Regions from separate parts of the Micromonospora sp. NPDC023737 genome, predicted to be linked through region 1. Evidence: riboswitches for the same ligand, from Rfam matches in the RefSeq annotation. Region 1 holds a riboswitch; the other holds the start of a gene.
What was found. A riboswitch is a leader RNA that binds a small molecule or an ion and turns the genes downstream of it on or off. The one in region 1 is predicted to bind glycine.

Region 1 (11,475 bases):
CCGTGTCGCGGTCCGTGTACCGTGCAGGGAAGGGTGCGGTGCGGCGTAGGTGACAACGACACGGAGGCGGCGGTGCGCGAGCTGAGCGTGGTCGGGGTTCGGGTGGAGCTGCCCAGCAACCAGCCGATCGTCCTGCTCAGGGAGGTCGAGGGGGACCGCTATCTGCCGATTTGGATCGGCGCGGTCGAGGCGACGGCGATCGCTTACGAGCAACAGGGGGTCAAGCCGGCCCGGCCGTTGACGCACGATCTTCTGCGGGATGTTTTGGCGGCGCTGAACGCGCCGTTGCGGGCGGTGGAGATCACTGAGCTCAAGGACAATGTGTTCTATGCCGACCTGTTGATCGGGGACGGGGTGCGGGTGTCGGCCCGGCCGAGCGATTCCATTGCGTTGGCGTTGCGGGTGGGGGCTCCCATTCGTTGTGCTGAGCAGGTCCTCAGCGAGGCGGGGATCGTGATTCCTGATGAGCAGGAGGACGAGGTGGAGAAGTTCCGCGAGTTCTTGGAGCAGGTGCGTCCGGAGGATTTCGCGGGCTGAGCGGGCGGTGCCTGTTGGCGGGCTGTCCGCTGCGTGGCGTCACGGTGGGTGACGTCACGCTTCGTGTGGTGATCTTCCGTGTGGCTGCGCGGCGTGTCGCGGCGGTTTCTGCGCGGTAACTCCTCAAGGTCGCTATAGGGTTGCCGTGTCGAGGGGTCGCGTCCCGGAAACGACGCGGCACCGCACGGGCGGGGAGGTTGTCCGGATGCACGAGGCGCGGAATTCCGATCCGGGTACGGAACCTGACGAGCCGGGTGTGGCGGCGCCGTGGTCGGCGACGGACAGTGACGGTTCGGTGGGTTATCGGGGTGTGACGGCCTGCCATGCGGTGGGTATCAGTTACCGCCAGTTGGACTACTGGGCGCGGACGGGTCTGGTGGTGCCGAGTGTGCGGGACGCCTCGGGTTCGGGCACGCAGCGGTTGTATTCGTTCCGCGACCTGGTGGTGTTGAAGGTCGTGAAGCGGCTGTTGGACGCCGGGGTGTCCTTGCAGAACATCCGGAAGGCGATCGAGGCGCTGCGTTCGCGTGGTGTGGAGGACCTGGCGGGGATCACGTTGATCTCGGACGGTACGACGGTGTACGAGTGCCGTTCCCCGGAGGAGGTGGTTGACCTGTTGCAGGGCGGCCAGGGGGTGTTCGGTATCGCCATCGGTGGCGCGTTCAAGGAGATCCAGGGTTCGTTGTCGCACCTGCCGGCGGAGCCGGCGGCGGATGCGCCTGCCGGTGAAGCGGCGGTGGTGCCGGAGTCGGTGGGCGACGAGTTGGCGGCCCGGCGCGCGCGTCGGCGGGTGGGCTGAGCCTCTTTTCGAGGGTAGGCGTGGCGGGTGTGTCGGTGACGACGCGCCCGCTTATTCGTGTGGTCGGGGTCCGGGGCGGGTTGCGCTCTGGGGTCTGCGGGGTGCTGTCGGGTGGCTGTGTCGTGGGGTTGTGTGACGTACGGTGTGTGCGACGCGCCGAGGGCTGTTGCAATTTTCATGGTGACTGTCCGTGTAGGTAGCTGTGGGTTGTGCCGGGTGGTCGACCGTTCGGCGGGGTTGGTCGTACTCCTGGCTGAGATGGTCTTGCCGGTATGGATGATCCTGCTCAGGCGATCGGTCATTGGCCGTCTGTGGTGGTCAGCGGGGGTGAAGCGGCTGTGGAGGGTCGTTTTCGGATGTGGTTCCGGTGTGGACTGCCGGCCGCCGACGGTTACTGATCGTGGTTTTCCGGTAGCCCAAGGCTGATCATCTTGTCGGGTTTTTGGTCACTGCGCGTAGTGGACAGTGTCAGGAATCTGATAGGGGGGCGGTGACCGGGGGCGCGTGACGCGCTATGGTCCCTGACGCGGTCGGCCCGGGTGAGGGTGTCGCCCTCGGGGCGTCGCCTACCGCGCCGGCGGACCGTTGCCCCTCCGCGCCCCCTCCATTTCGGAAGGAAAGACCGTGACGGTTACGGAAGAGACCACCCCCGTCTCGCACTACGAGCGGATCGGCGGTGCCAGTTCGGTGAAGGCTGCCGTCGAGCTGTTCTACGACAAGGTGCTCGCCGACCCGGAACTCGCCGGCTACTTCACCAACGTGGACATGGTCGGCCAGCGCCGGCACCTGGCGCTGATGCTGACCGTGGTGCTCGGTGGTCCGAACGAGTACAGCGGCCGGGGGTTGGCCGAGGCGCACCAGCCGATGAACATCCCGGTCGAGCACTACGCGAAGGTCGGTGAGCACCTGATCGCGACGCTGACCGAGCTCGGCGTGCCGGCGGACGTGCTGGCGCATGTGCACGTGGTGCTGGGCCAGGTGCAGGACCAGGTGGTGGCCGCCGGGAACCAGCCGGGCGCCTGAACGTGGACGTCGCACGGCTCAAGCAGAGTTGGTCCCTGGTCGCCGCGCACGGCGACCAGGTGCCGCTCTACTTCTACTCGACGTTGTTCCTGTCCCACCCCGAGACCCGGCAGATGTTCCCGACGAACATGGCCGGGCAGCGGGATCGGCTGGTCACCGCGTTGGCGCACATCGTCACCAACGTGGATCAGGTGGACCGGCTCGTCGGGTTCCTCAAGGATCTCGGTGCCGATCACCGCAAGTTCGCGGTACGCCCTGAGCACTACCCGGCTGTGGGTGAGGCGCTGGTCGCCACGTTGCAGCACTTCCTCGGCGAGCAGTGGACCGAGGAACTGGCCCAGGACTGGACGGCCGCGTACGGGCTGGTGTCGCAGGTGATGATCGAGGCCGCGCAGGCGGCGGAGGCGGTGGCCCCGCCGTGGTGGGTGGCCGAGGTCGTGGCGCACGAACGGCGGGCGTTCGACGTCGCGGTGCTGACCCTGCGACCGCAGTACCTGTTGCCGTTCGCGCCGGGGCAGTCAATCGGGGTGTCGCATCCGGCGGTGCGCACGTGGCGTTACTACTCGCCGGCGAACGCGCCGCGGCAGGACGGCACGTTGGAGCTGCACGTGCGGGCCGCGCCCGGCGGGGTGGTGTCGTCGCGGCTGGTGTACGGCACGGCGGTGGGGGATCAGATCCACCTGGCCTCACCGGTGGGCGACCAGTTGACGTTGTGGTCGGCCGGATCGAGTGACCTGCTGCTGCTGGCCGGTGGCACCGGCTGGGCGCCGGTGAAGGCGCTGGTCGAGCAGGTCGCCGCGGAGGGGGCCGGCCGCCGGGTCGACCTGTACGTGGGCGCGCGTTCGCGCCTCGAGTTCTACGACACCGAGACGATCGAGAAGTTGGCCGCCTCGTTCCCGTGGTTGACGGTGACGTACGTGGTCGGTGCGGATCCGCAGCGGCCGGGCGAGTTCGTGCACGCGGCGGATCGGGCGCTGGCCGACGGCGACTGGCGTTCCCGGCACGTGTACGTGTGCGGTTCGGACGAGATGGTCAGCTATTCGGTGCGGGCGCTGACCCAGGCCGGCTACCACCCGGGGCAGCTGCACCACGAGGGTCTCGGCAAGCACTGGTACGGGCCGGCGTGGCGGACGGCGCTGGACGCGTCCGCACCTGACAACTCCGGAGGCGCTCGGTGAACGTGAGTGGTGGACTTGTGCCTGTCGCGGCCACGAACGAAAGGTCAGCCCGGTGAACGCAACCCCGATCAGCAGGTACGACGGGATGCAGCAGGTGTCCGGCGGTGTCCAGGTGCGGATGACGGCCGACCGGGTGCGCCGGTGGGAGTTCTCGTCGGCGTCGTTCGCCCGCCGCGGCTACGACAACACCGACGTGGACCGGTTCCGGATGCAGGTCGCCGACGAGCTCGACCTGTTGTCGGCGCAGATCGCGAATCTCCGGGCGGAGAACGAGCGGCTCAACGATCGGGTGGAGCTGCACCGGCACGGCGTGATCCCGAGTAAGAACACCTCCGCACAGGTGCCGGCGGCGAAGGAGGTGAACCTGCTCTCGGCGGCGCAGCGGGAGGCGGAGCAGATCATCGCCCAGGCGCACGACTACGCGCGCCGGGTCGCCGAGTACGCCCGCACCCAGTACGAGAGCTACATGCAGGCCGCGGTGGAGGAGGCGAAGCAGGAGGCGGAGCGGGCGGTCAAGGAGTACCGCAGCAACGCCGGGCCGAGCTTCGACGACTCGGTCGCCACCCGGGAGGCCCTGCGGATCTTCGGCGAGATGATGATCTCGCACATGCAGGCCGCGGCGCGGCATCTCGACGACGGCAGTGAGCAGTTGGCGCGCACGATGGATCGGCTGGTCGGGCAGGCGGTGGGCGCCGCGGCGCAGCAGACCGCGTTGCCGCGTCACAATCAGCGCTGACACCGGCCGGCCGGCGTCGGGAGCACCGGTGCGGCGGCCGGCCGGTGCCCGGCCACGCGCCTGGGGCGAGGGTCGGACGGGTTGCCGCCGCGGCGTCGGTGTCAGTTCGGTGGGCGGCCGGTGACGGAGCTGACCGCCTCGGCGATCGGGGTGTTGCCGCCGACGAGTTCCAGGATCATCGCGGTGGTGGCCGGGGCGTAGAGCAGCGCGACCAGGACGCGGGCGACGTCGGTGCGGGTGACCGGGCCGCTGGGCACGTGCCGGGCCAGGGAGATCCGCCCGGTGGGAGGCTCGTCGACGAGTCGCCCGGGCCGCAGCACCGTCCAGTCCAGGTCGCGGGCGATGAGGTCGTCCTCGGCGGCTTTCTTGGCCCGCAGGTAGGCGGCGAACACCTCGTCGGTGCCGGGCGGCGGTTCACCCTCCACCCCCATGGAGGAGACCAGCAGGTAGCGGCGGACGCCGGCGCGTTGCGCGGCGTCGGCGAGCAGGGCCGCGGCGGCGCGGTCGACGGTGTCCTTGCGTGCGGCGCCGCTGCCCGGCCCGGCGCCGGCGGCGAACACCACCGCGTCGGCGCCGGTGAGATGCCCGGCGACCTCGGTGAGGTCCGCGCGTTCCAGGTCGCAGACGACCGGCTGGGCGCCGGCTGCGGCCAGCGCGGCGGACTGGTCGGGGTTGCGGATCAGGCCGACGGCGTGGTCGCCGCGTCCGGCGAGTTCCCGCTCCAGCAGCCGGGCGATCTTTCCGTGTCCTCCGGCGATGACGATGCGCATACCCATCAACCTAAGGCCTGTCTCGTGGGACCGGGCCCGGCTGCGCCGGACCCGGGCGACGACCGGCCGCGTTGCCGGTTCGTCCGGAGACAACGCCGGTATCCGGACGAACCTCCGCCTTGCCGGACCGCCGACTGGGCCTCGGCTCGCTCGGGCGAGCCCCTTGCCGGACCGCCGCCTGGGCCTCGGCTCGCTCGGGCGAGCCCACTGAAACGGGCCTTAGTGCGGTGGCCGGGTTCGTTGGTGGTGTCGTGGAGGTCCAGACAGTGGTGGGCGTCGTGATGGATGCTGAGGCAGCATGGACGTCGTGACGGAGATGATCGACGCGCTGGTCGACCGGGTGAGCGCCGGTGGTGTCGTGGTGTTGAGCGGCGCGGGGCTGTCGACCGAGTCGGGGATCCCGGACTACCGGGGGCCCAGCGGGGTGGCCCGCCGGCACACCCCCATGACGTACCAGACGTTCACGGGGGATCGGCTGGCGCGGCGCCGCTACTGGGCGCGCAGCCACGTCGGGTGGCGGCTGATGGCCCGGGCGTGGCCGAACGACGGGCACCGGGCGGTGGCGCGGTTGCAGCACGCCGGCCTCGTGGACGCGGTGATCACGCAGAACGTCGACGGGTTGCACACGGCGGCGGGTAGTGCGGGTGTGGTGGAGCTGCACGGGCGCCTCGACGTGGTGGTCTGCCTCGACTGCGGTAACCGGATCTCCCGGGAGGAGTTGGACCAGCGGCTGCGGGAGGCGAATCCGGACTTCGCCGCGCGGGCCGGCGCGGTGAACCCCGATGGTGACGTGGAACTCGACGACGCGCAGGTGACGGGGTTCCACGTGGTGGACTGCACGCTCTGCGGCACCGGGATGTTGAAACCGGACGTGGTGTTCTTCGGTGAGACGGTGCCGGCGGCGCGGGTGGCGCGCTGCTTCGCGCTGGTGGAGCAGGCGCGGCTGCTGCTGGTGCTCGGGTCGTCGCTGACGGTGATGTCGGGGCGGCGGTTCGTGCTGCGGGCGGCGAAGCTCGGCATTCCCGTGGTGATCGTCAACCAGGGTTCCACCCGGGGTGACGCGTATGCGGCGTTGACCGTGGACGCGCCGCTGGGTCGGGTGCTGCCCGCGCTGGCCGACCGGATCACCGGTACGGCGGCGGGGGTGTCCGCCGTCACGCCGGTGGCCGCCGGCTGAACCGCGCCGCACGGCGCTGCGGCCCGATCGGGCCCGGACCGGCCGGGCAAGATCACGAAACCGGGGTACGAAACCTGGGGGAAATCCGTGCGCTGGTAGCGTTGACCATGCCGGTAACACCCACGGGGGAGAGACCGCCCAGCTGTACCCGGGCGGCGCCGAAGGGGCAAATCCTCCCCGGAACCTCTCAGGCAAAAGGACCTCGTGGGCAGGCACTGTGGAGCGCTGCACGGGCGCGACAGAGGGGGAGGCCGACCTGTCGACCTCGCCCCCCGGAGCGAAGCCCATGACCGCAGAGCAGTTCGCCACCCGTCACATCGGCCCCGGGCCGGACGACGAGCGTCAGATGTTGGAGACCGTCGGCTACAGCTCGATCGACGAGCTGATGGACGCGGCGATCCCCGAGGTGATCCGCTGGCACGGCACCCTGGACCTGCCGGACCCGGCGACCGAGGCGGAGGCGCTCGCCGAGCTGCGTGCCCTCGCCGCCCGTAACACCGTCGCCGTGTCGATGATCGGTTTGGGTTACCACGGCACGCACACGCCGGGCGTGATCCGCCGTAACGTGCTGGAGGACCCGGCCTGGTACACCGCGTACACGCCGTACCAGCCGGAGATCAGCCAGGGCCGGCTGGAGGCGTTGCTGAACTTCCAGACCATGGTCACCGACCTGACCGGGCTGGCCACCGCGAACGCGTCGATGCTGGACGAGGGCACCGCCGCGGCCGAGGCGATGACGTTGGCGCGCCGCGGGTCGAAGAGCAAGAGCAACGTGTACGTCGTCGACGCCGACGCGCTGCCGCAGACCATCGCCGTGATCGCCAGCCGGGCGGAGCCGCTCGGCATCGAGGTGCGGGTGCTCGACCTGGACACCGAGGAGCTGCCGGGCGAGTTGTTCGGCCTGCACCTGCAGTACCCGGGCGCGTCCGGGGCCGTGCGGGACCATGCCGGTCTGGTCGAGGCCGCGCACGCCGCCGGGGCGCTGGTCACCGTCGCCGCGGACCTGCTCGCGTTGACCCTGCTGCGTGCGCCGGGGGAGATCGGCGCGGACATCGCCGCCGGCACCACTCAGCGTTTCGGTGTGCCGATGGGCTTCGGTGGGCCGCACGCCGGCTACCTGGCGGTGCGGTCGGGGCTGGAGCGGGTGCTGCCGGGCCGGCTGGTCGGGGTGTCGAAGGACGCGGACGGCAACCGGGCGTACCGGCTGGCGTTGCAGACCCGTGAGCAGCACATCCGGCGGGAGAAGGCGACCAGCAACATCTGCACCGCGCAGGTGCTGCTCGCCGTGATGGCCGGCATGTACGCCGTCTACCACGGCCCGGACGGGCTGCGGAAGATCGCCGAACGCACTCACGAGATGGCGGTGCGGCTGGCCTCCGGGCTGCGCGGCGGCGGGGTCGAGGTCGTCGACGTGCCGTTCTTCGACACGGTCACGGCTGTCGTGCCGGGCCGGGCCGCCGAGGTGGTGGCCGCCGCGGCCGAGCGTGGGGTGAACCTGCGGCTGGTCGACGCCGACCGGGTCGGGATCTCCTGCGACGAGACGACCACCCACGAGCACCTGGCCACGGTGTACGCCGCGTTCGGGGTGCCGACCCCGCGGGGTGAGGTCGAGGTGGCCCTGCCGGCGGCGCTGGCCCGCACCTCGCAGTTCCTCACCCACCCGGTGTTCAACAGCCACCACTCGGAGACGGCGATGCTGCGCTACCTGCGCCGGCTGGCCGACTTCGACTACGCCCTCGACCGGGGCATGATTCCGCTGGGTTCGTGCACGATGAAGCTCAACGCGACCACCGAGATGGAACCGGTCAGCTGGGCGGAGTTCGCGCACATCCACCCGTTCGCTCCGGCGGAGCAGACCGCCGGCTACCGGGACATGATCAGCCAGCTGGAGGGGTGGCTGGCCGAGGTGACCGGCTACGACGCGGTCAGCGTGCAGCCCAACGCCGGTTCGCAGGGTGAACTGGCGGGGTTGCTGGCGATCCGCGCGTACCACCGGGGTCGCGGCGAGGGGCACCGGGACGTGTGCTTGATCCCGTCGTCGGCGCACGGCACCAACGCCGCCAGCGCCGTGATGGCCGGCATGCGGGTGGTCGTGGTGGCGTGTGACGACGACGGCAACGTCGACCTGGTCGACCTCGACGCGAAGATCGACAAGCATCGGGACGCCCTCGCCGCGATCATGGTGACGTACCCGTCGACGCACGGGGTGTACGAGACGGGCATCGCGCAGCTGTGCGCGAAGGTGCACGACGCGGGCGGTCAGGTGTACGTCGACGGGGCGAACCTGAACGCGCTGGTCGGGTTCGCCAAGCCGGGCAAGTTCGGGGCGGACGTGTCGCACCTGAACCTGCACAAGACGTTCTGCATTCCGCACGGCGGTGGCGGGCCGGGGGTCGGTCCGGTGGCGGTGCGTTCGCACCTGGCGCCGTACCTGCCGGGTGACCCGGCCGGTGAGCGGGCCGACGGCACGCCGGCGATCTCCGCGGCCCGGTACGGTTCGGCGGGGATCCTGCCGATTCCGTGGGCGTACCTGCGGATGATGGGCGCGGCGGGGCTGTCCCGGGCCACCGGGGTGGCGGTGCTGGCCGCGAACTACGTGGCGGCGCGGCTGCGCAACCACTACCCGGTGCTGTACTCGGGCAACAAGGGGCTGGTGGCCCACGAGTGCATCCTCGATCTGCGTCCGCTAACGAAGGCGACCGGGGTGAGCGTCGACGATGTGGCGAAGCGGCTGATCGACTACGGCTTCCACGCGCCGACGATGTCGTTCCCCGTGGCGGGCACGCTCATGGTGGAGCCCACCGAGAGTGAGGATCTGGGTGAGCTGGACCGGTTCTGCGACGCGATGATCGCCATCCGGGCGGAGATCGACAAGGTGGGTTCCGGGGAGTGGCCGGCGGGGGACAACCCACTGTCCAACGCGCCGCACACCGCGGCGATGGTCACCGGTGACGAGTGGCCGCACTCGTACCCGCGGTCGGTGGGCGCGTACCCGGCCGGGGTGGACCGGGCCGGTAAGTACTGGCCGCCGGTGCGGCGGATCGACGGCGCGTACGGCGACCGGAACCTGGTCTGCTCGTGCCCGTCGCCGGAGGCGTTCGAGAGCTGACCCGGGGCGCGCCGGGGCGGTCGCAGTGGCCGCCCCGGCGTCGTCGACACGGCTGCGGCGGCCCCGGATCGGGGGTTAGCGTGGTCGACGACCTGTCGTGACGCTGTGTGGTCGCTCAGGCGACGAGGGCGTGTCGGGCGGGGCCGCGGTGCGGGGCGATGCAACTGCCGTCGGGGAGCAGCTCACCGGTGTCCTCGAAGACGATGACGCCGTTGCAGAGCAGGCTCCAGCCCTGCTCAGGGAAGCAGGCGATGACCCGGGCGGCTTCCCGATCGATGGCGTCGGCGGAGGGGCAGGTGGGTTGGTGCTGGCACATCGGGTTCTCCGGACTGTGGGGGCACTGTGTCATGGTTCACATGACCAGTGACGCACAGTACCAAGCGAAAGTGGCCTGCATCGAGCAGGTCCACGCGCGCGAGTCGGGAAATCCGCTGAACGGACGACGAAGGATGGGCCAGACGGCGTGGATACGGTTCCGTTGACAGCGATCGATGTTCCGGTGGCGCCTGTCGAATGCCGCCGTACGTTGGTGGAACGCGCCCGCTGGGAGTGGCGCCCGGGCGACGGCGGCGACCCTGCCGCCGGCGTGCAGGAGTTCCTCGCCGCCCACGGCCTGCCACTGGACGACCTTGCCCGCCCCGCCCCCGGCCACGACCCGGACGGTCCCTGCGGCGCCGCCCTGTACGTCTCGGCGGCCGCGGGCGCGCTGCTCATCGGCGCGCCGGCCGGCGCCCCGAACCCGGCGCCCGCGCTGCCGGAGGTCGCCGTGGTGGTCTACGGCCACGCCGACGCGCCGCCACCGCCGCCAGGCGCCGGCGCCTGGCGGCTCGGCGACTGGCAGGAGAGCTGGACCCCCGCGCAGCACGCCGCGGCCGTCGAAACGGTCCGCGAGGCCATCGGCCGCGGCGACGTCTACCAGGTCAACGTCGTCGGGCACGCCGCCGCCGGCTACACCGGTGATCCCCTGCCGGCCCTCGCGCGGCTCGGCTCGCTGCCGGGCGCCCGCTACGGCGGCACCCTCACCGGCGCGGGCTGGGCGATCGGCTGCGCCTCCCCGGAGACGCTGATCGAACTCACCGACGGCCGGCTCGTCACCCGCCCCATCAAGGGCACCCGCCCGGCCACCACGGCCGGCGCGCGGGAGCTGCGGGCCAGCGGGAAGGAACGCGCCGAACACGTGATGATCGTCGACCTGGAACGCAACGACCTGGCCCGGGTCGCCCGCACCGGTACCGTCCGGGTCGACCAGCTGTTCGCGGTACGCCGCTGGTGCGACCTGTGGCAGGCCGAGTCGACGATCTCCGCGGCCGTCGCCGACGGGCTGGGCCTGGCCGACCTGCTGCGCGCGGTCTGCCCCGGCGGCTCGGTCACCGGCGCGCCGAAACGTGCCGCCCTGGAACAGATCGCCGCTGTCGAACCCGTCGGGCGCGGCGCCGGCATGGGCGCGCTCGGCTGGGTCGCGCCCGGCCGTATCGACCTGGGCCTGACCATCCGCACCGCCGCCGCCGACGGGGAGCGGCTGCACGTGTGGGCCGGTGGCGGCATCACCTGGGGCAGTGACCCGCAGGCGGAGGTCGCCGAGGCGGCCGCCAAGAGCCGCCCGGTCCGCGCCACCCTCGCCGGCCGCTGACCCGCGCCTTGCCCACCGCCGGTGCCCCGCCTGGTGTCAGCGCGAGCGGTACCCGGCTGGAAGCGCGCCCAGAAAGGCCAGCGCCTCGGCGTCGCGGGATCCCGGCGGCGCGCTGTAGAGCACGAGGTGCTGGTCGCGGTCGGTGAGCGTGAGCGCGTCGCAGTCGACGGTGATCTCCCCGACGACCGGGTGACGGAAGGTCTTCGTGAGCATCGGCATGGCCTGCACGTCGCGCCGCTGCCACAGCTGGGCGAACTCGGGGCTGGCGTCGCGCAGCTCGGCGACGAGTTCGGCCACCGCGGGGTCGGACGGGTAGCGGGCGAGGGTGGATCGGAGCCTCATGACGACGTGGTGCCGGAACTCGGCTGCATCCGAGACCCCGTACAGGGTCGCGTCCGCACGCGGCGACCCGAGGAACGCCCGGCGCGCGAGATTGCGGTCCCGCGGGGCCAGCTCGGCGAAGTCCTCCATGAGTGCGGCCGCGAGGTCGTTCCACGCGAGCACGTCGAAGGCGGC
Region 2 (11,475 bases), on a different contig from region 1:
CGCCACCCGGACTGGTCAGGCCGCGCAGCACCGCGTACGCGAAGGTGGCGTCCCGCCGTGCCACGGCGCCGGTCAGGCGGGGCATCGCCGCGCGCCAGCCCTGCTCGGTGATCCGCCAGAGCACGTCCGGGTCCGGTGGCGGCTCGTCGAGCGGATCGGCCGACACCTCCAGCACCAGGTCGTGCCGCCCGCCCGCCGGTACGTGCAGCTCACCCTCGAGCGCCGCGTCGTCGGTCGGGCGTAGCAGGTCCCCTTCGCTGTGCCGCACGTACAGATCACCCGTCCGGGCCGTCCACGAGCCGGCCTCGCGACGTATGTCGACCAGCGGGGCACGGCCGAAGTCGGCCCGGGGGTCGAGCCGGACGCGGACTACCGTGTCCCGGTCCAGCGCCCGGACCCGGCGCAGCAACACCAGCCGCCGGGGGTCGCCGGGGAAGAGCAGCGCCTCCCGGGCCTCCACGACGCCATCCGTGGTCACCCAGCGGCTGACCCAGATCAGTGACTCCGCCTCGTAGTGGCCGCCCCAGACGAACCGCGGGCACGCGGGCGCGACCAGGTAGCGCCCGCGCCCACCCAGCAGGCCGCTGAAGATCGGCGGATCGGCCCAGCCGGGGGCGCACAACCAGACCACGTCGCCGTCCGGGCCGATCAACGCTCCTCGATGGCCGTCGGCGAGCAGGGCGTACTCGCGCAGCACCCGCGGACCGCCGATCGGCGGTGACCGCGCTGGTTCCCCGTCGTCCGGCACGGCCCACCCCCTCCCGTCGCCCGCGCCGACTGCACGCGCTACCCGCTGCCGGCGGATCCACACCCGGCGAGCTCACCCACCCACGATCGCGCGGTGCGCCGACCGGTTCCGGTCGTGCCGACCCACTGGGTCGGGGAGTTCCGCGCCGAGCCGGTGCGGCACGGTCGGCCGGCGGACAGCGGTCCGGCGCACCCCGGAGCGTTGGCTGTTTCCACCTCCGAACCACCGCCGCCTGGGCACAGTGGGTGAGTGGACGAGAGCGGTGGGGAGGTGGACTCGCAGCGCGCGTTCGGGGCCGGCGGACGGGTCGAGGTCGCCACACACGGCGGCGTGACCCGCTCCGAGCTCTTCCTGGATCTGGTCTACGTCTACGCCTTCATCAACGTCACCCACCTCATGGCCGAACGCCCGGGTCTGGACGGGTTGCTCCACGGCGGGTTGGTGGTGCTGCTCATCTGGCGCAGCTGGGCCGGGTACTGCTGGGTGGGGAACCTGGTCCGGTTGGACCGCGGCGCCCTGCCGGTCGCCGTCTTCGCGGTGGCCATCGCGATCCTCCTCGTCGCGGTCGCCATTCCGGAGGCGTTCGTCGACGACTCCTCCGGGTTGCTCGGGCCGCTCGTCTTCGTCGTCGGTTTCCTGACGACCCGGGTGGGTTCCCTGCTGGTCGTGTCCCGGGCCCGGCACACGGACCCGCGCTGGTCGTCCTATCCGGCCCGGCGCGCCTGGCTGCCGCTCGTCGGCAGCGCCCTACTGCTGCTGGCCGCGGTCCTGCTGCCCCATCACCTACCGTCCGGATGGGGCAGGGAGAATCTTCAACTGGCGCTCTTCGCGGTCGCGATCGTCGTCGACTACCTCGGGCTGCGGGTGATCGGAACCGGGACGTGGCACCTGACGTCGGTACGACACTGGGCGGAGCGACACAACCTGATCATGCTCGTCGCGCTCGGCGAGACGATCATCTCGATCGGAACGAGTCGCGGCTTCGGTGGAGTTGTTCCCATCACGTGGTCCACGCTCGCCGGGGCGGCGCTCGGTCTTCTCGTCGTGGCGTTCCTGTGGTGGGCGTACTTCGACATCGCCTCGCCCGCCGGCGAGCAGGCCTTGGAGTCCATCCCACCCGGAAACCTGCGGTCGCGCCGCGCCCGCACCGCGTACACCCTGCTGCACCTGCCGATGATCGGCGGGCTGATCCTGGTGGCGTTCGGGCTCAAGAAGGCGTTGGGCGGGACGCCGGTCGGTCAGTCGGAACACTGGAGCGGGCCGGACCTCGCGGCTCTCTACGGCGGCGTGTTCCTGTACCTGCTCGGACTGGTGGCGTTCGAGTGGCGTACTGCGCGGCGGATCGGCCGCGGCCCGGTGCTCGGCCTCGTGATGGTGGCACTGCTGATCGTGCCGGCCCGTGGCCTGACAGCTCTGGAGTCGCTCGTTCTCCTCGCCGGCGCCCTGGTCGCTCTGGTGCTCGCCCATGTGACGGTGTTTCGACGCCGCCACCGGCAGCTGCACCGCGACATCGAACTGGCGGCCGGTCGAGAGGTCGACGCCACTCCCGAGGAACTCTTCCTGGATCTGGTCTTCGTGTACGCGTTCATCCAGGTCAGTGCGCTGATGGCTCGGAACCCGTCGGCGCTCCTGGTGCTTCAGGGGCTGGCCGTCCTGGCGTTGCTGTGGTGGTCGTGGGTCAACTACACCTGGTTCACCACCACGGTCCGCAGCGCGGGGAACGCGGTGCGGCTCGTCGTCCTCGCCGCGGTGGGGCTCACCCTGATGCTCGGCATCGCCGCACCCCAGACGTTCGAACAGGTCCCCGGTGGGCTGTCCGGGGCGATGATCGTGGTGACCGCGTACGCGGCGGTGCGCATCCTGCATCTGCTGGCGTTCTGGTGGGTGCTCCGGCACGACGTCGTCCTTCGCGCCATCGTCGTCCGGGCCGCCGTGCCGACCGGCGTGGGGATAGCCCTGCTGCTCTGCGCGGGGCTGACCTCGGCGATCGCGGGCGATTCGCTCGCGCTGTTCGTCGCGGTGTGCTGGGCCCTCGCCATCGTCGTCGACGTGGGTGGCGGCTACCTCATCCGGGCCCGCAACTGGCGGTTGCGATCCGTCAGCCGATGGATGGGTCGCTACAACCTGATCATCCTCATCGCGCTCGGCCAGGCGGTCATCTCCACCGGCATCGCCGCCGGCGATCCGCCCGTCTCGATGTCCACCTTCGTTGTCGTCGCGCTCAGCGCCGCCCTGATCTCCACGTTGTGGTGGACCTACGTCGGCAGTGACGTCGTCGTCGGGCAGCGCTTCACCGAACTGCACACCAGCGGCGAACGCGGCGCCCTGGCCCGGGACGCCTACGCGTACCTGCACCTGTTCCTCGTCATCGGCCTCGTGCTGGTCGCCTTCGGGCTGCGTACGACCCTGCCGAAGCCGGGGCACGAACCGCACATGGCGGTGACGGTCGGGCAGGTCACCCTGGCGTGCGGTGTCGTCGTCTACCTCCTCGCCGACCAGCTCATCTGGCGACGCGCGAACCGCCCGATCGGTGGCCGGCGGGCGGCCAACCTGGTCGTCGCCGCGCTGGCCGCGGTGACGATCCTGCTCCCGATCATGTGGGCGCTGGCGGTCCTCACGGTGGCGCTGTTCGCCGCGCACCTGGTCGGACGCTCGTCCGTCCCGCCACCGGGCGTCGCACTCGGCGACGGAACATGATCGGCCCGAACGTGATTCTGCTAATGGCGGGGAAAACGGTTTCCGGGAATATTCTCATCACGCGTCGGCCGCAGTGCAATGGCCGCCGCTGCGCCAAATTCAGGAGATCGAACGTGCTAATGCCAAATACGCAACGCCAGGTCGTCATGGCCGAACGTCCGTCCGGCTCCCTGGCGATGCGGCACTTTCGCAGTGAGGTCGTGCCGGTGCCGCAGCGCCCAGCCGACGCGGTGCTGCTGCGCAACATCTTCGTGTCCGTCGCCCCCGGCGCCCGGGCCGTGATGCAGGGTGCGGCCTACCGTCGGCAGCTCGTCCCCGGCGAGGTCATCCCGAGTTCTGTCATCGCCGAGGTGATGGCCGCGCCGCCGGGCGGCCCCGAGCCCGGAAGCATCGTCGGCGGGGCGGGGGGCTGGCAGGAGTACTCGGTCGTACCCACGTCCGAGATCTGGCCGCTGGAGCGGGTCGGCGAGCTGTCCCACCACCTGGGTCTGCTCGGCCGTAACGGCCTGACCGCCTACTTCGGCATCCGCGAGGTCGCCCAGCTGCGGGCGGGGGAGACCGTCGTGGTCTCTGGCGCGGCCGGTGGCGTCGGACACATCGCCGGGCAACTCGCCCGGGTCGTCGGCGCCCGGGTGGTCGGCATCACCAGCTCCGCGGAGAAGAACGAGATCCTCCGGCGGCAACTCGGCTACACCGCGGCGGTGGACCGGCGGTCGCCGTCGTTCGCGGACGACCTGCGGGCCGCGTGCCCGGCGGGTGTGGACGTCTACTTCGACAACGTCGGCGGCCCGGTACGCGAAGTTGTCCTACCGCTGCTGGCTCGGCACGGCCGGATCGTCTGTTGCGGCGTGACCGCCCACTACGACGCGGACCGCCCGCCTGTGGGGATGACGGACATTGCGATGCAGCTCATCGTGAAGAGCCTGCGCATGCAGGGTTTCCTCGTCGCCGACTACCTGCCACGGTGGGGCACGGCGCAGCGTGAGCTGCACGCGTTGCAGAGGAGCGGCGAGCTGACGGTCCTGGAGGACATCCGCGACGGCCTCGACTCCGCACCTGGCGCACTCATCGAGATGCTCGCCGGCGGCAACATCGGCCAGCTCGCCGTCCGGCTCGCGCCCGACCCGCCCGGCTGGCGAGCCTGATTTATTCGAGATAGAGTGATATAGCCAATAATGGAATCGATCCGGCAAGGATCGCCGCGGCGGTGAACTCGGCCACCGTTCCGAGTTGGCCGACAGCGCTCGATCCCGCCCCGATACCATTCGCTCCGTGGGAGCGAGCAGATATCATTCGCCGCGGCGCGCGGACGCCGCCGCGGCGACCCGGGCCTCGATCCTGGCCGCCGGGCGGGAGCTGTTTCTGCGCAAGGGGTACGCGGGAACCACCGTGCCGCAGATCGCCGAGGCCGCCCGGGTGGCCGTGCCCACCGTCTACACCAGCGCCGGCGGCAAGGCCGACATCCTGGCGGCGCTGATCGAGCCGATCACCCGCGACCCCGCGGTCGGCGAGACGTTGGCCGCGATCGCCGAGAGCGAGGACGCCGCCGAGATCATCACGCTGCTGGGCGAGGGTGTGCGGCGCACCTACGAACGCCACTGGGACGTCATCGTCGGGCTGTTCCCGCAGAGCCAGTCGGAGCCGGCCGCTGCCGAGGTGTACGAGCGGATCCTGCGGGCGTACCAGGAGGCCATCGGGGCGGTCGCCGACCGGCTGGTCGAGTTGGGCGCACTGCGCCCCGGTATGGACCGTGCCGACTCGCTCGACCTGCTCTGGTTCTACCTGGGGCAGGCGGCCTGGCCCGCCCTCGTCCGGGATCGCGGCTGGTCGCTGGAGCGGGCTGCGGAGTGGCTCACCGCCCAGGCCATCGCCGCGCTACTGCCGCCGGACTGATCCGCACCCCTCGGGTGCTCGACGTCCGGCGGGGCGGAGATACCAGTTGTGGGTGGGACGACAGCTGCTTTCGAGGACAGCTTTCCCGGATACCGCCCGGGGCTGTCGGCGCCTCGTCGCCGCTTCGCGCAGTTGTCGATGCGGTCGGCCCACGGCCTCTCCTGGTGTGGGTCGGCAAATACCGGTGCGCGATCGTCTCGGCAGCAGGCTCGGGGTTGGTCTACCGGCAGCGGCCATTCCGGTTGCCGCACCGATCACGGCTCTGATCTTCGTGGCGCAGCCGGCATCCGCGTGGCGGCTCGCGCTATTCCGAGTCCGCATTCGGGCGGGGTTTTCCTCGACCGATACGGCCGCCCGCCTGCACATTTCCGCGAACGTAACCGACAGATCAGCAATCCGGTCATCGCCGACCTCGTGCCGGACCCAGTATCAAGCTGAAGAATCTGCGATTCGCCACCGCTCGGGTCGTCATGTTCTTAGTCACGATCGCTGCGGCGGCGCCGCCGCGGGTGGCTGGTGCTGATGATCGCGGCGCCGCCGGCGTCGAAGCCGCTGGCTCGGCTTCGTCGTGATCCCCGACGCGGCGCCACACGGTGCGGCCCAGAGGATGCCCGGCTGCGGTAGCGAGACATCTCGGCATAGTCCTGAGCCGATCCCTTGGTTGGCTCGGATGATGGCTCCGCGTCCACATACGCATCGACGTCCAGCGAACTGCTTGACGATCAAACCTGGGCCGAGGGTTGACATTCAGCCGCCTTCTGCGTTGGATCAAGTAAGCCGTTTGAGGAGCTGTAGGAGAGTCCTCCCCCTGGCCAAGGGAGGCGCCGAAGGAGCAACCTCCCCGGAAACTCACAGGCCCCCGTACTGCAGCTCCGAGGCGCCACTGGAGAGCAGCGGCGTGTGCCGCTCACCGAAGGAGGAACCCGGCGAGAGCCGGTGACGCTCTCAGGTACACAGACAGTGGGGACGGAGGACGCCCGCCGCGTCCAATGGTCAGCCGGCTCATCGTCATGCCTCCGTTCTCCCCAGCCCCTCCTACCTACGCGACCCGGTGACTCCGGATCGCTGGTCGTTCCTGGGCTTGTCGATGACCCGTCAACGGTGGCCGGTTGATCAGCTCTCAATCGAGGAGAGTTGCCCATGTGCGAAACCGATCATCTCGACTCGTCCGGGTACAGCCGTCGGGACCTCCTGGGTCTGCTCGGCATGGCTGGCGCCGGGCTGGCGGTCGCCCCCGTGCTTACGGCGGACCCGGCACTGGCCGCCGCGTCCGACCTCGCACTGGACCCGAAGACGATGCCGTCCGACCTCGTCAACTATGAGGCGCCGACGAACCTGGCCGCAGACTCGCAGGCCAAGGATGCGGCCATCTCCTGGATCGACCGCCAAACGGACCGCATCGCCGGCCTGAACGATCGGATCTGGGAGTACGCGGAGCCCTCACTGGCGGAGTGGAACTCGTCGTGGGCCGAGGCACAGTTCCTGGCCGCCAACGGCTTCACCATCGAGTGGGGCGCGGGTGGTATGCCCACCGCGTTCGTCGCCACGTTCAGCCACGGCACCGGCAAGCCGGTGATCGGGTTCAGCGGCGAGTACGACGCGCTGCCCGGGCTGTCGCAGGAGAAGGGCAACCCGAAGCACAACCCGCTGGTCTACCACCACGATCCGTACGCGCCGACGTACGGCTTCGGGCACGGCTGCGGACACTGCGCGCTGGGTGCCGCGGCCGCGGGTGCCGCGGCGGCGACGGCGGCGGCGATGAAGGCCCGCGACCTCGACGGCACCATCAAGTTCTTCGGCTCCACGGCGGAGGAGCAGCTGGTCGGTAAGTCGGTCGCGGTGAAGGCGGGGGTCTACCGTGGGCTCGACGCCTTCGTCGACTGGCATCCGGCCAGCGGCAACAGCACCAGCTGGGGCTCGGGCAACGCGATGTACAGCGTCGCCTTCCACTTTCTCGGCACGGACGGTCACGGTGGCTCCCCACTGGAGACTCGGTCCACGCAGGACGCGGTCACGGCCATGGCGATGCTGACCGAGTTCCTTCGCGAGAGCGACCTGGCGCACACCGCTCGGATGCACCACGCCATCCGGCAGGCAGGGCAGGCGCCGAACGTGTTCCCGACGCTGTCCAGCATCTGGTACTACGCCCGGGAGGGCAGCCCGGCCCGCTCCAAGATCTTGATGGACAAGATCGTCAGGTGTGCCGAGGCGGCCGCCCTGGCCACCGGCACCCGGGTGGAGCACCGCATCATGGGCGGGGTATGGAACAAACTCGGCAACAAGCGTGGCGCCGAGCTGATGTACGCCAACATGACGCAGATCGGCGCGCCGACGTTCTCCGAGGCCGACCAGCGCTTCGGTAAGGCGCTGCAGAGGTCGAACGGCTCGACCGAGACCGGATTCTCGAGCACGATCAGTGAGCTCAGACCTCCGGCACCGGTCTTCATGGGCGGCGGCTCGACCGATGTCGCCGACATCAGCTGGCAGGTGCCCACGATCTCCATGGGCACCGCGCACCAGCCGGGGGGCACGAAGAACCACTCGTGGCACCACACCGCCACCGCCGCCGCGAATTCGGGGCACGTCGCGATGGTGGCCGCCGCCAAGTACCTTGCGGCGACCACCGTCGACCTGCTCACCCAGCCGACCATCCTGGCCGAGATGAAGGAGGAGTTCGACCGGCGCACGTCCAAGATCAAGTGGAAGAGCATGCTGCCGGACGACTACCAGTTGCCGCTGTACGAGCCGCCGAAGTGGTTCCTCGAGCGGACCCGGCAGTCCTGGCCGCCGCGCGGCGTCAAGTGGCCACCCAGGCGGATCGTGTCGACCGAGACCGCTCCGGACCTCGGGCCGGACCTTCCACCGTCGAACCTGCCCCCGCTCGAGTAGCGCCCGCAGTTCCGCCCGGCGCGAGGACGGGAACTGCGGCAACAGCCGTGCACAGCGTTCGATCGGGCTCCGGTGTGGTGTCGCGGCCTGCCGGCACCACACCGGTCCTGGCCCGGCGTCGGACGCGGCCAAATGATCACGGCGACGCGGTGGCTCCGGCCGCCAACTGCCGGTGTCCTCATGTCAGCACGGTCCTCCGGCGACGGGCCGGAGCCGGGATCGCCGGTGGTGACGGCCGGGACGCCACGTTTCGGCTCGTACGCCCCCGCACCCGGTTAGGCTGATCGTCGTGAGATCGTCTTCGGCGCGGTACCCCGTCGCGGAGGGTCCTGGCTCCGTTTCGCATGCCCCGCAGTCGCCGGCCGGGTTCACTGAACAGGTTCACCGGCCGGTTCGTGGACACCGGCGCAAGGCACTGGCTCGCCGAACAGCCGCCCGAGGAACTGCTCGCGGCACTGACGACCTTCCTGGCCCTGTACCGGGGTGGGCAGGCCGCCGGTTGAGGATCTCGCCGTGACCATGCGGATCCCCGCGCTCGACGTCCAGCGTTGGGTGAACTCACCGCCGCTGACCCTCGACGCGCTTCGTGGCCGGGTGGTCCTGATGGACGTCTGGGAGTTCACCTGCATCAACTGGATCCGCACCGCGCCCTACGTCAAGGCGTGGCACCGGGAGTACGCCGACCGGGGCCTGACCGTCATCGGCCTGCACGCGCCGGAGTTCGAATTCGGCAAGCACGCCCCGAACATCGACCGGGGCATCCGGGAGCACCAGCTCACCTATCCGATCGCGCTCGACAACGACTTCCGGGTCTGGGACGGCCTCGACAACATCGCCTGGCCGGCACGGTATCTCTTCGACGCGGACGGGAAACGCGCCGCCCGGTGGATCGGCGAGGGCGAGTACGACCGTACCGAGGCGGTGCTCCGGCAGCTTCTCGTGGACCGGGAGCCCGATATCGAGCTGCCGTCGGTGACCCCCGAAGCGGCGACCTTCGCCGCGGCCGAGCAGCCCTCGTACGCCGACGTGACGGAGGAGACGTACCTCGGCGTGGACCGGCGGCTGCCGGGCGCCTTCAACCTGACCGGAAACTGGCGCGACGGTGGCGACTACGTCGAACTGGCGAGCGGCACAGGCGAGATCGCCCTGCCCTTCAACGCCGGCGAGGTGAACCTCGTCGTCGAGCCGGGGCCCTCCGGGCCGGCCACCCTGCGGGTGCTGCTGAACGGGCAACCGATCGGTGACCGGCGCGGCGCCGACGTCGACGTCGACGGGGCGGCCCGGGTCGACCGACCACGCATGGTCCGGCTCGTCGCCGACGCATCACGCGACGATCACCTGCTGACGGTCGTCGCCGACCAACCCGGCTCCCGCGCGTACGTCTTCACCTTCGGCCCCTGACGAAGGGCCTGGCGAGCAGAGAGCAGAGGCGGCCGCGGCGGCCCGTGGGCTCCGCCGCGCGCCACACGTGAACTACCGGCGGGGGACCCGGCCGACGGCCGCCAGGCCGGCACTACGCCTGGGGTCATCGGTGAAGTACTGCGGGTCGTCAGGGGCAGGCCGCCACAACGGCAGCCACACCAGACCCGGTTCGACGAGATCGAGGCCGGCGAAGAACCGCTCGAACCGCGACCGCGAGCGCAAACCGAGCGGGGTCTCGGTCCGGTGCTGGTAGATGTCGTGGGCGACATCGAGTTCGTCCTGATCGTGCCGCACGTCGTCGGTCGTCGCGTGCGACGCGACGAGGTGACTTCCCGGCGCGAGCGCCGCGCGGAGCTGGTCCACCGCGCGGTACGCGACGTCGTCGTCGGGCACGAAGTGCAGGACCGCCGCCAACAGCAGACCGACCGGCTGATCGAAGTCGAGCAGCTCCGTGACCTGCGGGTGCGTGAGGATGGCGGCCGGCTCGCGGAGGTCGCCCCTGATGGCGGTGGCCAGCTGGTTGTCCTTGAGCAGGTCCAGGCTCTCCGCCACCGCCACCGGGTCGATGTCCACATAGACCACCCGGGCGTCCGGGGCGACCTGCTGAACGATCTCGTGGACGTTGCCCACGGTGGGGATACCGGAGCCGATGTCGAGGAACTGCCGCACGCCGGACTCGGCGAGGTAACGCACGGCACGTCCCAGGAACGCCCGGTTGGTCCTGGCGAGCTGCGGCCCCAGCGGAAGCACCCGCATCATCGCCTCGGCGGCTTCGCGGTCGGCCGGGAAGTTGTGCGTGCCGCCGAGGTAGTAGTCGTAGATCCTGGCCGCGGTCGCCGACCTCGTCCCGCCGTCGCTCGCACCAACCATGCCGGCCCCTTCCGTAGGTAGCGCACGGTTCATCGGGCTTCGCCTCCGCGACCTGCCGCCGGGCCCTGTGCGACCTGTCGCCCAGCGGCGTCCACATGGGAGGCACCGCGACCCTACCCGTCAGACGGGCCACGGCGCAGCCCCGGTGGCCGCCGCACGGCCGGGCCGGGCGACCCGTACCCCGGGTTCCCCGGGTACGCACGATGCTCTCGCCGGGCCGCCCTGCCCACCGCTGTGCCGGTCGGGGGTCAGTTGGCCAGCACGCCGCCCTCGACGGTCAGTTCCTGGGCGTTGATGCCGCCGTTGCGCAGCAGGAAGTCGGTCGCGTCGACGATCTCCGCCATCGTCACCAGCCGCCCGATCGGGGTCCGGGCGAGGTGCGGGTGGTTGGGCATGTCACGCCACTTCGGGCTGTCGCCGACGATTCCGGAGTGCAGGGCGTTGACCCGGTGCGGGGCGATCTCGACGGCCAGCGTCTTGACCAGCCCGCTGAGGCCGGCGTTGTGGGTCGTGACCATGGTGGACCCGGGGTACGGACGGTCCTTGGCGACCCCGCCGAAGAGCACCACCGAGGCGCCGGGGCGGAACCGGTCGCGCAGGACCCGTACCGTCTCGGCGTAGCCGACCAGCTTGATGGTCAGCGCGGTGACGGCCGCGTCCAGGTCGAACTCGGCCAGGGTGTTCGGCGTCTGGCTCGTCGCGGTGATGACCAGGTTGTCGACCTCCGTGACGTCAGCGAACGCGGCGGCGATGCTGCCCGGCTGGGAGAGGTCGGCGGCCAGCCCGCGGGTGGTTCCGCCGATCTCCGCGGCCACGGCCTCGGCTCGTGCCTTGTCCCGGCTGGTGATGATGACGGTGTCGCCGCGGTCCGCGAAGTGCTGCGCGATGACCCGGCCCAGTCCGTTGCTTCCGCCGACAATGATGGACGTGCTCATTTAGCCCTTTTCCTCCCACCG

Region 2: it holds a riboswitch for glycine, as region 1 does, so the genes downstream of both, AB0F98_RS12320 (amidohydrolase) here and gcvP (aminomethyl-transferring glycine dehydrogenase) in region 1, are expected to answer to the same signal.

The regions. Positions count from the first base shown of each region.
Region 1 is NZ_JBFAAL010000007.1:41,877-53,351, forward strand. Features, by position in the region: gene AB0F98_RS17205 (bifunctional nuclease family protein) at 73-537, shown strand; gene AB0F98_RS17210 (MerR family transcriptional regulator) at 743-1,336, shown strand; gene AB0F98_RS17215 (group 1 truncated hemoglobin) at 1,961-2,359, shown strand; gene AB0F98_RS17220 (globin domain-containing protein) at 2,362-3,537, shown strand; gene AB0F98_RS17225 (cell division protein DivIVA) at 3,590-4,273, shown strand; gene AB0F98_RS17230 (NAD(P)H-binding protein) at 4,375-5,043, opposite strand; gene AB0F98_RS17235 (NAD-dependent protein deacetylase) at 5,342-6,220, shown strand; glycine riboswitch at 6,336-6,433, shown strand; gene gcvP (aminomethyl-transferring glycine dehydrogenase) at 6,507-9,329, shown strand; gene AB0F98_RS17245 (DUF5999 family protein) at 9,445-9,645, opposite strand; gene AB0F98_RS17250 (chorismate-binding protein) at 9,808-10,959, shown strand; gene AB0F98_RS17255 (helix-turn-helix transcriptional regulator) at 10,996-11,475, opposite strand, start outside.
Region 2 is NZ_JBFAAL010000004.1:242,718-254,192, reverse strand. Features, by position in the region: gene AB0F98_RS12340 (glycoside hydrolase family 15 protein) at 1-748, opposite strand, end outside; gene AB0F98_RS12335 (low temperature requirement protein A) at 998-3,445, shown strand; gene AB0F98_RS12330 (NADP-dependent oxidoreductase) at 3,442-4,590, shown strand; gene AB0F98_RS12325 (helix-turn-helix domain-containing protein) at 4,718-5,338, shown strand; glycine riboswitch at 6,212-6,309, shown strand; gene AB0F98_RS12320 (amidohydrolase) at 6,479-8,227, shown strand; gene AB0F98_RS12315 (redoxin) at 8,747-9,628, shown strand; gene AB0F98_RS12310 (SAM-dependent methyltransferase) at 9,701-10,519, opposite strand; gene AB0F98_RS12305 (SDR family oxidoreductase) at 10,768-11,454, opposite strand.